DNA from 3 places in the Streptococcus sp. SI1 genome. Region 3 is predicted to be linked to each of the others. Evidence: predicted binding sites of a transcription regulator. Region 3 holds the regulator's gene; each other region holds the start of a gene.

Region 1 (4,477 bases), on a different contig from region 3:
TTGTTTGTCCAAAAGCACGGATAACACGCACACCTTGTAATTGTTGACGTGTCATACTGACAATATTATCTGTAATCCGACGAATATTAGCATAAAGTGGGTTGACGAAACGTGACATGATATAAATAATACTAGTTAAGATTACAACCATAAGTAAAAACCAGAATGTAATACTTGGGCTGATCAAAAATGACATAATCATGGAACCAAAAACAATAATCGGCGCACGTAAAAACAGACGAAGAAATTGATTAATACCAGTTTGAATTTGATAAGTATCACTTGTCAAACGAGTAACCAAACTAGATGCTGTCAAGTTATCTCGCTGAGCTTTTGGCAGACGCATGATTTTTTGATATAAATCTTTTGTCAATTGACGCGTAAATCCTACTGCTGCTCTTGAGGAATAATATTGAGCTACGACTGCTACTATAACACCAAGTAATGCCAAGGTAACCAACAAAAAGACCATCGTATAAAGATGCGTGTTATCTTTTTTAGGAATTGCTTGGTCGACAATTCCTGCAATCAACATCGGCACTAATAGCTCAAAACTTGCTTCTAACAATTTAAAAAGCGGTCCGAATAAGGATTCTTTGATATAACCTTTAAAATATTTCAATAAATCTTTCATACAATCTCTTTTCTTATACAAAACTAGTTTTATTGTATCATAATCTAGTATTCTCTACGGTTTGTTAGCGGATATAGTTAAATTTATAATTCCAAAACTACTACTTTTTATGTTATCATGTTGACAAATGTTATCCTCTCATTTTTTGAAAGCAAATAAAAAGAAGAGAAATTTCCCTTCTCTTACTTTTATCCTGAACATATACACGCAAGCAGTCTAATCTGTATAGGTATCTTCATCTCTATTCAGAAACGCATAGGACAAACCAATCAACAGTCCTCCACCAATCCAATTGGCTAAAAATGTGATACTAAAATGCCTTAAGATATTTGAAAGATTGAAAACCTCGATTTGTGTAGCAATTTTATTAAAAGCTACTAAAGAAAATGATGCAAAATTAGCAGCTAAATGCTCATTGGTCAGAAAAACAAACATGTAAATAGCAGAAATAACAATCCAAATTTTTGCAGTCGAATTTTTCAAAAGTAAATAGGACAAAATCGCAATATTCACAAAAATATTTGCGATAATTCCTTCAAAAATAACAAACTGACTAGGACGAGATAATTTATGCTCTGCAATTCCAGCAAGAAAACCATTCGACGTAAGATGAGAAAAAGCACTGGTTTGATTAAAGAGGAAAGCAATAAAAAGAGCACCCACCAAATTAAAAAAAGTACAATACAATAAAATGAGCAAAGCCTTTTTCCAATTTATCTTCTTCAAAAATGTTCCCGCTGTTAAATACATCATATTGGACGTAGTTAATTCAGCGTTTAAAAAAAGAATATAAATCAAACCCCAAGCAAATATAAATGGAAAAACAAAGCGACCAGTCCCTGGAACAAGCCCATTCATAACATCTGCTGCGATCACTCCCGCCGCTGTACTCAATGTTAAAAATGCCCCTGCAAACATCGAACGAATTGCATACTTCGTTTTGCTTTTGTTAAATAACTCTTCTTTTTTGTGACATGAATATTCAATTTTTGCAATAAATAACGATTCTGACATTCTCATCTCCCCTTGTTTTTTGTCATAAAAACGATATGTTCATTATATCACAAACTTTTAGTTATAGGAAGCGTTTTCTTTATAGAGCCATAAAAAATAGGCGAATACACTAATTTCATTGCCGAACAAAAAAGATTGGGATAAAAATCCCAATCTCTCATCTAATTACAAATATTATCGACGACGATTCGCCCACGCAACATCCAAATTTAACACTTCTTGTGTTGTATATTGTTGACGATAAGGATTGTAGACCTTGTTAGATGCTGTAGCGCTAGTTGTTTGCACATTTGGTACATCGTATCGGGTCAAATTATACTGTTGAATCAAATTATTTAGCTTGACGTTATAGCTTGTATCCGTCGCATAGACACCCGTTAAAGCAGCAGTTGCATTCATATAGCTCTTTGTGTTGCTCTTCCAAGCGTACGTGTAGCGACTATGCTTTAAAATTGCTACATAGTCTTGCAAAGATGCAAAATAACTTGGATAAGATCTAAACTCTGCATTGATCTTATAAGTATTTCCTTTCCCATCATCTTCTAGTGTAGCCATTGTTGCTGACTGCCCAGCATATCGGCCTTTGATACCAAATAAATTATGATGAGGAGCAGCTGACAAGACAGACCGGCCAGAATTACTTTCCAGAATTGCCTGTGCAATCATAACCGAAGCGTACAAATTATTCGCTTGCCCCAATTGACGAGCAGTTTCACCAATTTGTGAAATAAATACTTCTGTTTGAGTCAATGGACGTTGGTAAGCTTCATCGTTGGCACTAGCTGGGCGAGCTTGCTTGGACAAAACTACACTAACTAATAAAGCGGTAACCGCTAAAGTCAAAACAATAAAAACTCTTTTTTTCAATTTTTTCTTTCTCATAGTTCATTTCTCCAGTGTAATATATTTTATATTATAGCATAAAATATTCATTACTTAGTTACAATTTAGTGACAGATTCATTATAAAAAACCGAGAAAGTCTTCCCGATTTTTCTTCAATTCCTAAATTTTTTCCAAAATCGCATCCCAAGCCGCATCTAAACCATCTTTGTTTACAGATGAAAAAATAAGAAAATCATCATTTTTATCAAAATCTAACCTTTTTTTAATGACCGATTCGTGCTTGTTCCATTTACTGCGTGGAATTTTGTCTGCTTTTGTAGCTACAACGATGACGGGTATCTCATAGTATTTTAGAAATTCATACATTTGCACATCATCTGCACTTGGCTCATGCCGAAAATCCACTAAACTTACAACTGCTCTGAGATTTTCCCTAGTCGTCAGATACTCCTCAATCATTCTACCCCACTTAGCTCGCTCTGTCTTAGAAACTTTGGCATAGCCATAGCCTGGGACATCCACAAATCGAAGTTGATTGTCAATATTGAAGAAATTCAGCAGCTGCGTTTTCCCTGGCTTACCAGAAGTTCGCGCTAAGTTTTTTCGATTTAACAATGTATTGATAAAAGAAGATTTTCCAACATTGGATCGCCCAGCAAGAGCAATTTCAGGAATCTCATCCTGAGGATAATGAGATTTGTTGGCTGCACTCAACAAAATTTCCGCATTGTGCGTATTAATTTCCATACAACACCTCGCTTAAGCTGTTTCTAAAATCGGTTTATCTGTTCCATCAACTGCTTCCTTGGTAATCCGCACTAATTTCACATTTTCTTGACTTGGAACTTCAAACATGATATCCATCATAGTTTCTTCGATAATTGAACGCAATCCACGAGCACCTGTCTTACGTTCAATGGCCTTATTGGCAATTTCTTGGAGGGCATCATCATCAAACTCTAATGTAACATCATCATAAGAAAGGAGAGTTTGATATTGTTTTACTAGGGCGTTCTTTGGCTCACGAAGAATTCGTACCAAATCCTCAACTGTCAAAGGCTCAAGCGCAGCAAACACTGGTAAACGACCAATCAATTCAGGGATAAGTCCAAATTTTTGAATATCTTCGGAAATAATTTCTTGCATATAAGAACTATTTTCATCAATAGCTTTGTTATTTTGACCAAAACCAATAATCTTTTCACCTAGACGTTGTTTGACAATTTCTTCAATTCCGTCAAAAGCACCGCCAACGATAAAAAGAATATTCTTGGTATCCACTTGAATCATTTCTTGCTGTGGATGTTTGCGACCGCCTTGAGGAGGTACACTAGCTACAGTCCCTTCAATGATTTTAAGCAAAGCTTGCTGAACGCCTTCACCAGACACATCACGAGTAATAGAGACATTTTCGCTTTTCTTTGCAATTTTGTCAATCTCATCTACATAGATAATGCCACGTTCTGCACGCTCAATATTAAAATCTGCAGCTTGCAAGAGTTTTAAGAGAATGTTTTCAACATCTTCTCCGACATATCCAGCTTCTGTCAAAGCCGTTGCATCTGCAATCGCAAAGGGAACATTTAGACTTTTCGCTAAAGTTTGAGCAAGAAAAGTCTTACCAGAACCGGTTGGACCAATCATAAGGATATTGGATTTTTGTAATTCGACATCATCCTCTTCTTCACGATTATCGTGAAAATTGATACGTTTATAGTGATTGTATACAGCAACAGCCAGCGCTCGCTTTGCACGATCTTGCCCTATTACATAGTGATTTAAAATGTTAAGCAATTCTTGTGGTTTTGGTACTTCCGACAAGTCTGCCAAGACTTCTTCTGCTAATTCTTCTCTAATAATTTCTTGTGCTAATTCCACACATTCGTTACAAATAAATGCATTATTTCCTGCAATAATTTTTTGAACTTCTTCTTGACTTTTACCACAAAAAGAACAATAAACCATCATTTCGCTCGTACGATTT
Region 2 (4,477 bases), on a different contig from region 3:
CGTTGAAGAAGTCAGCCTACCTCACAGCAAGTACGGCGTGGCAGTCTACTATATTATTGCTTCCTCTGAAGCCAGCTCTAACCTGCAGCGTTTTGACGGCATTCGCTATGGCTACCGTGCAGAAGGCATTGAAAACCTAGAAGATGTCTATGTCAAATCTCGCAGCGAAGGTTTTGGTGAAGAGGTGAAACGCCGGATCATGCTGGGTACTTTCAGTCTATCATCAGGTTACTACGATGCTTACTTCAAGAAAGCTGGTCAGGTTCGGACCTTGATTATGCAGGATTTTGCTAAGGTTTTTGAAACATATGACTTGATCTTAGGCCCAACTGCACCAACTGTGGCTTATGACTTGGGTAGTCAAAACCAGGATCCAGTGGCCATGTATCTAGCTGACCTTTTGACTATTCCAGTCAATCTGGCTGGCCTACCGGGCATTTCAATCCCAGCTGGTTTTGCAGATGGTCTTCCTGTCGGCTTGCAGCTGATTGGTAACCACTTCGATGAAGCGACCATTTATCAGGTCGCCGCAGCATTTGAAGCGACGACTGACTACCACAAACAGCGGCCAGTTATCTTTGGAGGTGAAAAATAATGAACTTTGAAACAGTTATCGGACTGGAAGTCCATGTTGAATTGAAGACCAATTCAAAAATTTTCTCACCGGCTCCAGCTCACTTCGGTGAAGATCCAAATGCTAATACCAATATCATCGACTGGTCCTTCCCAGGTGTCCTGCCTGTTATGAACAAGGGTGTCATTGACTATGGTATCAAGGCTGCTCTGGCCTTGAATATGGATATTCACCAGAAGATGCACTTTGACCGCAAGAATTACTTCTATCCGGACAATCCAAAAGCCTATCAAATTTCTCAGTTTGATGAGCCAATTGGCTACAATGGCTGGATTGAAATTGAGCTAGAAGATGGCACGACCAAGAAAATCCGTATTGAGCGGGCCCACTTGGAAGAAGATGCTGGAAAGAATACCCACGGTAGTGATGGCTACTCTTATGTGGACCTCAACCGCCAAGGAGTGCCACTGATTGAGATTGTATCCGAAGCAGATATGCGCAGTCCAGAAGAAGCTTATGCCTATCTGACTGCTCTCAAGGAAATCATCCAGTACACGGGCATTTCTGATGTCAAGATGGAAGAGGGCTCCATGCGGGTCGACGCCAATATTTCCATTCGTCCTTACGGTCAGGAAGAGTTCGGTACCAAAACTGAGCTGAAAAACCTCAACTCCTTCAACTTTGTTCGCAAGGGTCTAGCCTTTGAGGAAAAACGTCAAGCTGAAATCCTACGTAGCGGTGGCCAAATCCGTCAGGAAACTCGTCGTTATGACGAAGCAACTGGCGAAACCCTGCTCATGCGGGTTAAGGAAGGTTCAGCGGACTACCGTTACTTCCCAGAGCCTGATCTGCCTATCTTTGAGATTGAGGATGCTTGGATTGAGCAAGTACGTAGCAGTCTGCCAGCCTTTCCAAAAGAACGCCGAGCCAAGTATGTGGGCGATTACGGTCTGTCTGACTACGATGCCAAGCAGCTGACAGCGACGAAGGCTGTGTCAGATTTCTTTGAAGCAGCTGTTGCCGCAGGAGGTGATGCTAAGGCTGTCTCTAATTGGCTCCAAGGAGAAGTAGCGCAATACCTCAATGCCGAAGGTAAGACCATCTCTGAGATTGATCTGACACCTGAGAACTTGACTGAGATGATTGCTCTGATTGCAGACGGAACGATTTCCTCTAAGATTGCTAAGAAGGTCTTTGTCCATCTAGCTAAAAATGGTGGCTCTGCTAAAGAGTATGTGCAGAAAGCAGGCCTGATTCAAATTTCAGACCCTGCCCAGCTTCTGCCAATTATCCAAGAAGTATTTGCCAACAATGAAAAAGCCCTCAATGACTATAAAGGCGGCAACAAGAATGCGGCCAAGTCCCTAATCGGCCAGCTGATGAAGGCCACCAAGGGCCAAGCCAACCCACAAGTAGCACAAAAACTGCTCAATGAAGAGTTGGAGAAATTATAGAAACAAGTAAAAACCAGTCGTTAGGCTGGTTTTTTTGTATACTGTTTTTTGAAAATGTAGCTAAACTTTTGACAAGATTTCTGAAAGGGTTTACAATAAAATTAACAAATTATAAAGCGAGGTATTTTTATGGCAAAAATGAATGCTGCGCGTTGGTATGGCGCCAAAGATGTCCGCATTGAAGAAGTGGATGTACCGGAAGTCAAACCGCATCAGGTCAAGATTGCGGTTAAGTTCACAGGAATCTGTGGAACTGATTTGCATGAATATCTGGATGGACCTATTTTTATTCCGACAGAAACAGAGCATGTCTACTCTGGGCAGAAGGCTCCTGTAACCTTGGGACATGAGTTTGCTGGAGAAATTGTTGAGGTTGGCAGTGCCGTGACACGGGTTAAGGTTGGTGACCGAGTGACAGTTGAGCCGATTTTAGCCGAGCATAATCTTATCGGGGATTACAATCTGGATCCCAATCTAAACTTTGTCGGCTTGGCGGCAGATGGTGGTTTTGCCAAATACTGTGTTTTGGATGGGGAGCTTGTTCATAAAGTTCCAGACAGCCTTAGCTATGAGCAGGCAGCCTTGACAGAACCTGCTGCTGTGGCTGTTTATGCAGTCCGTCAGTCAGCTCTTAAGGCAGGTGATACCGCAGTCGTTTTTGGTTTAGGACCAATCGGGCTCTTGATTGTTGAAGCTTTGCGAGCAGCTGGTGCCTCTAAGATTTATGCTGTTGAATTATCTCCAGAGCGCCAAGCAAAGGCAGAGGAGCTTGGGGCGATTGTTGTGCGACCAGAAGAAGGCGAGGATGCAGTAGCTGCTGTTCAGCGCTTGACTGGTGGTGGGACAGATGTATCTTATGAAGTAACTGGGGTACCAGTTGTGTTGGGACAAGCTTTGGCTGCTGTCCACAAGGCTGGAGAATGTATGGTGGTTTCTATCTGGGAACGTGAAGCCAGTATCAATCCCAATGAATTTGCGATTCAAGAAAAATCGCTCAAGGGAATTATCGCCTATCGGCATATTTTTCCTAAAGTGCTGGAGCTTATGGAGCAGGGGTATTTCTCTGCTGACAAGCTTGTGACCAAGAAGATTAAGCTAGAGGATATTGTGCAGGAAGGTTTTATCGAACTGACCCAGGACAAGGCACAGATTAAAATTTTGGTGTCACCAGAATAAATATTTTCTTGATGATGAGATAAGAATCAGTCAAACTTGGCTGATTTTTCTTTATGTTTTATGTTATAATCATACGATGAAAGGGAGAAGTAGAATGTCAAAAATAGCCAAAGGAACACTGTTAACATTAGTGGCAGGGATTGCATGGGGATTGTCTGGAACGAGTGGGCAATACTTAATGGTACATGGATTTCCTGTTTTAGTTTTAACGAATATTCGACTTTTAATTGCAGGAGTTCTCTTGGTATTGTATATGCTACTAACCAATCAGAAAAAACTATTTGAAATGCTAAAAGATCGGGAAGCGATGATGTCATTAGTGCTTTTTGCTTTATTAGGACTTTTTCTCAATCAATTTGCTTATTTAAAATCTATTTATGAAAGCAATGCAGGCACAGCTACTGTTCTGCAATATGTCTGTCCAGTTGGAATTCTTGCTTATACTTGTCTCAAAGATTGGGTTGCACCTACTATAACAGAAGTGTTGTCTATGATATTAGCTATTGGAGGTCCTTTTTTGATTGCCACTCATGGACAGCTCGATCACTTATCTGTAACGCCAGCAGGGCTTTTCTGGGGATTATTTGCCGCCTTCACTTACGCTTTATATATTTTAATTCCAATTCAATTGATAAAAAGGTGGGGCAGTATTCCGGTGATTGGAGTGGGGATGACATTAGCAGGCCTTGCTCTAACACCATTTAGTGGTATCTTACATTTTCATTGGCAATTGTCAATGGAAGTATACCTAGCTTTGGTGGGCATTATCTTAGTGGGAACAATCCTCGCTTATACGCTATTTCTCAAAGGAACCAGTTTAGTTGGACCTGTTCAATCTAGCCTTTTAGCGGCGGTTGAGCCGATATCGGCGGTATTTTTTGCTTTTCTCCTTATGCATGAGCAATTTTATTTATTAGATTTTATCGGTATGTTTATGATTTTATCAGCGGTAGTCTTAATTTCTATAAAAGATTTAATTTTAGAAAAAAGAAAAGGAATATTATAAAAGACAGAGCGAATTGCATTGCTCTGTCTTTCATTTTGAAAATAATTGCCAAAAGAAGTCGATAATGTATGTCAAACCGTAAGTATAGATGACAAGTGTGATAGGCTTGCACAAGACGATAATGATCATATATTTTTTAAAAGTCATTTTCGTAAGGGCGGCTAGCATACAAAGAAAATCTGCTGGACTGATGGGCCAAATCATCATAAAGATAAAAAAACGTTCAAAACGATTGCCTTCATCTAGCCAACCAATGTATTTGTCATA
Region 3 (4,477 bases):
GAGTACAATTTGAAGAAGATTTAGCAAAACTCCATAACCAATTCTATGCGATGGGAAATGAAGTGTTATCACAGATTAACCGTACAGTTCGTGCATTTGTGACCCACGATCGTGAATTGGCAAAAGAGGTTATTGAAAAAGATGCAGAAGTAAATGAATATGAAGTAAAGTTGGAGAAAAAGTCTTTAGAAATCATTGCTTTGCAGCAGCCTGTTTCACAAGATTTACGAACTGTTATTACAGTTTTGAAGGCAAGTAGTGATGTGGAAAGAATGGGAGATCATGCCGTTTCCATTGCACAAGCAACGATTCGCATGAAAGGAGAAGTTCGTATTCAATCTGTCGAAGAAGAAATCAGCAAGATGGGACGTGACGTCAAAAATTTTGTGGAAGCAGCACTTGAACTTTACCTTAATGGTGACGTGGATAAGGCTTATGAAGTTGCAGCAATGGATGAGAAAATTAATCAGTATTTTGATGATATTCGAGATCTAGCAACGCAAGAAATTAAGGCTAATCCTGATTTGATCGTTACGGGTCGTGATTACTTCCAAGTAATTTCGTTTTTAGAACGTATTGGCGATTATGCCAAAAATATTTGTGAATGGGTTGTTTATTTTGAAACAGGCAAAATTGTTGAAATGTAAAAGTTAAAATAAAAAATTTGAGATGCTTTCTCAAATTTTTTATTTTAGTCTTCTTTTTCCGAATAAGGATATGAGGAGGTTTTTTATGTATAGTATTTCATTTCAGGAAGATTCTTTATTGCCAAGAGAACGTTTGGTAGCAGAAGGTGCAGAACAATTGAGTAATCAAGAATTATTATCTATTCTTCTCCGAACAGGTAATAAAAAAGAAACTGTTTTTCAAGTTTCCCAACGAATTTTATCAACTATTTCTAGTTTAAATGAGTTACGTAATATGACGCTACAAGAACTACAATCAATCTCTGGAATTGGTCGTATCAAAGCTATTGAGTTGCAAGCTATGGTTGAATTAGGGCAACGAATCAGCAAGGCAAAATTGATTATGCAAGAGCAGATTTTAAGTAGCCAAAAATTAGCGAAAAAAATGCAACAGGAATTAGGACATAAAAAACAGGAACATCTTGTTGCTTTATATCTAGACACTCAAAATAAAATAATTCATCAACAGACTATTTTTATCGGCAGTGTGTCACGCAGTATAGCAGAACCACGTGAAATTTTGCACTATGCTGTGAAACATATGGCGACATCTATTATATTAGTACATAATCATCCCTCAGGAGCGGTACTACCTAGCAAAAACGACGATGAAGTCACCAAACATGTAAGAGAAGCATGTGAGCTAATGGGCTTCATCTTACTGGATCATCTCATCGTCGCTGAGAAAGATTATTATAGTTATCGAGAAGAAACAGAATTGATTTAAAGTTTATTACCAACATAGTCAAAAAGAAGCCGATCTTTAAGACGTGTTTCAAATAAATATTCGAGATACCACTGAACTCCTAGATAAGCGATTTTATCAGTTGTTGCAATAGCTTCAATAGCGTTGTCTTTTGAATCCCGTGTTATGACTTCAATCTTCTTTGCTGAATCTTTGATACTTTTCTAAAATAGAGCCGGATTTAGTGACCAATTTTGGATAGTATACTCAGCAGAAGTGTCTTGCTAGTAATGTTCAATATCTTGATAAAGAGTTCTCCCATTGTGACTTGAAATAATTGTGCATCACGACAAACAGTAAAAATTGGTTTATCCTGCTGGATAGCTTCATGAATTAGGGTTAATTCAAATACATCATGTTCTAAGTGCTATCATCCCTATCAATCGTTTTTCTTCGCCATAAAATTGCGGAGCTACATTTTGCCCATCCGTTAGAATAAGTTTATCAATCATCTGGATGTAGTGGGTGTGCCATATCTGCATCCCAAATTGGTAAAATAACAAGGCTTCCACCAATTTATTTAATATCCTCTACAAATCCTTTTGCAGTATAACTCATCATTGCAAAAGGATTTGGTCTTTCATTTTCTGTAGCTCCGATAATGGGTTTCTTCATGAGTAGTGGTACGCTTTTTTAATGTTCTTTTTTCATAAAGTAGAGTAATGTCTGTAGCTCACTGGTCAAATCAACATATTGAACGACAACATCTTTTGGAACAGTTAAGTGGACAGGTGAAAAACTGAGAATACCTTTTATACCAGCTTCCACAAGAGTAGTTGCAACTTCTTGAGCTTTTGTGCTTGGAACTGTTAAAATAGCTGTTTGTACATTTACGTTTCTTAGTTTATTGTTGATTTGTGAAATACCATAAATAGGAATCCCGTCATTTGTAGTGGTTCCAACTTCAGGATGCTCGTCAATGTCAAATGCCATGACAATCTTCATTTTATTACGTTCATGGAAGCGGTAGTGGAGTAAGGCATGTCCCATATTACCGATACCAACCAACATCACATTGGTAATCGAATGATCATGAAGTAAATCAGCAAAAAAATTCATGAGCTTTTTTACATCATAACCATATCCACGACGCCCCAATTCCCCGAAGTAAGAAAAATCTCGACGGACAGTTGCTGAATCAATTCCGATAGCATCTGCGATTTGCTTTGAATTTGCCTTTTCGATTTTTTCAGAATTAAATCGTTTAAAAATCCGATAATAAAGAGAGAGTCTTTTAGCAGTTGCACGTGGAATAACTGTACTTTTTTCAGATTTCACAAAACCACATCCTTTCAATGACTATTTTATAGAAAGTTTGTGAAAAAATCAACTTATTTGATAAAAATAGAAAAATAGTAGGATAAAATGCAGAAAATTTTTGATTCTGCATTTTATCCTACTCTTACTTTATTACTTCGCTGCTAGTTTAAAAATAAGATTTTAAACTAGGTCATTTTCCTATTGATCTTTCTTGATGAAAATGCCACGTTCTACCAAACTATTCATTAGGAAATAAAATTTTTCCTGAATAATATGATTAGCCTCTGATTTAAAAATATTGACCAAACGAAGTCCTGATTTGTCTGTAATATTGATTTTTACACCCGAAAGCTCTTTATTGATAATGATTTTTAATAGGAAACCATCACCACTATTGGGAACATTTTCTAATAAGCGTGACAATTCATAATTTCCAACTTTTGTTTCAGCGAAAGTGTTATCACGCAAAGTAAATTTTTTTACGTTTTCTCCAAGAGAGTAGCTGTATGGGCAATCTTTTAAGTGAATAGTGGTCTCAAAAGCCATCTATTTATCCTCCTAAAATTTCTTTTAATATTGTGGTAAATTGGTGAACTTCTTCTGAAGTATTTTGTTCTGAAAAGCTAATGCGGATAGATTCCTTTAAACGATTTGAATCACTACCATAAAAAGCTTCAAGAACGTGACTTGGTTCAACTGTACCTGCTGTACAAGCAGATCCGGTTGAAATAGAAATTCCTGCCAAGTCTAAACGCATTAGTAATAAGTCATTAGCCTGTGTAGGAAAGCCAAGATTTACAACATAGGGAAATGTATGAGAAATATTGTTGATATAATAGTCTGTCTCATCCAACTCCGTGAGCAGTTGTGTTTTTAAACTGTCAACATGGTGAATATTTGCTTGATAAGAACTGAGATTTTCTTTTAAAGCTGCAATCATTCCAGCGATAGCTGCTAAATTTTCAGTGCCTGCACGTCTTTTATCTTCTTGATCTCCACCATGTAAAAATTTATCAAATTTCATCTGATTGGCATATAAGAAACCAATGCCTTTAGGACCATGAAATTTATGAGCTGATGCACTCATAAAATCAATTCCTAGTTTTTCAGGATACACAGGTAATTTGCCCATAATTTGTACTGCATCCACATGATAAGCGGTAGGATGATGTTTCAAAACTTCAGCAATTTCTTTGATTGGAAGCAGGTAGCCAGTTTCATTGTTGGCATACATAGTGGAGACAAGTATAGTATCCTCTCTAAGAGCTTCTTTTATCTGCTGAGCTGTGATTTCTCCATTTTGGGGTTGGATATAAGTCGCTTCAAAGCCAAACTTATCTACCAGATATTCAATAGTTGCAAGCACAGAATGATGTTCGATAGCAGTGGTGATAATGTGCTTTCCTTGATCTTGATGGGCTAAGGCATACCCCTTTATGGCTGTATTGTTACTTTCTGTCCCACCTGATGTAAAGATGATATGTTGACTTTTAGTATGAAGTAGATCAGCAAGTTCTTGTCGTTCTTTGCGAAGAATTTTGTTAGCAGCTCTGCCGTGGTTATGGATACTAGATGGATTACCAAAGGTATTTTCCATAACCTGTGTCATAGCAGTCATAGCAGCCTTTGACATGGGTGTTGTTGCTGCATTATCGAAATAAATCAAGATTTCTCCTTATTTCTTTTTATTATAGGCAAATAGAGGACTAACGGGTTTTCTTTTATGGATACGAACGATTGCGTCTCCAATTAGCTCGCTTGCAGTAATGTATTGAACATTTTTCGG

What was found. Region 3 encodes Rex, which represses fermentation and respiration genes when NADH is low (regulators of the CRP and FNR family bind a similar motif). Its sites were predicted from a motif close to TTGTGAANTANTTCACAA; they were not measured.
Region 1: a site for Rex is predicted at 1,684-1,701, ahead of PCY10_RS03250 (formate/nitrite transporter family protein). Genes of this name have one in related genera too.
Region 2: a site for Rex is predicted at 2,107-2,124, ahead of PCY10_RS09125 (2,3-butanediol dehydrogenase). Genes of this name have one in related genera too.

The regions. Positions count from the first base shown of each region.
Region 1 is NZ_JAQFJE010000002.1:216,280-220,756, forward strand. Features, by position in the region: gene PCY10_RS03245 (ABC transporter ATP-binding protein) at 1-634, opposite strand, end outside; gene PCY10_RS03250 (formate/nitrite transporter family protein) at 851-1,648, opposite strand; gene PCY10_RS03255 (glucosaminidase domain-containing protein) at 1,823-2,530, opposite strand; gene yihA (ribosome biogenesis GTP-binding protein YihA/YsxC) at 2,653-3,240, opposite strand; gene clpX (ATP-dependent Clp protease ATP-binding subunit ClpX) at 3,253-4,477, opposite strand, start outside.
Region 2 is NZ_JAQFJE010000008.1:14,674-19,150, reverse strand. Features, by position in the region: gene gatA (Asp-tRNA(Asn)/Glu-tRNA(Gln) amidotransferase subunit GatA) at 1-595, shown strand, start outside; gene gatB (Asp-tRNA(Asn)/Glu-tRNA(Gln) amidotransferase subunit GatB) at 595-2,028, shown strand; gene PCY10_RS09125 (2,3-butanediol dehydrogenase) at 2,158-3,204, shown strand; gene PCY10_RS09120 (DMT family transporter) at 3,299-4,210, shown strand; gene PCY10_RS09115 (TVP38/TMEM64 family protein) at 4,241-4,477, opposite strand, start outside.
Region 3 is NZ_JAQFJE010000001.1:245,497-249,973, forward strand. Features, by position in the region: gene phoU (phosphate signaling complex protein PhoU) at 1-647, shown strand, start outside; gene radC (DNA repair protein RadC) at 733-1,413, shown strand; partial or broken gene PCY10_RS09660 (gamma-glutamyl-gamma-aminobutyrate hydrolase family protein) at 1,410-2,046, opposite strand; gene PCY10_RS01265 (redox-sensing transcriptional repressor Rex) at 2,065-2,709, opposite strand; gene PCY10_RS01270 (DUF1831 domain-containing protein) at 2,890-3,237, opposite strand; gene PCY10_RS01275 (cysteine desulfurase family protein) at 3,242-4,357, opposite strand; gene PCY10_RS01280 (ribose-phosphate diphosphokinase) at 4,367-4,477, opposite strand, start outside.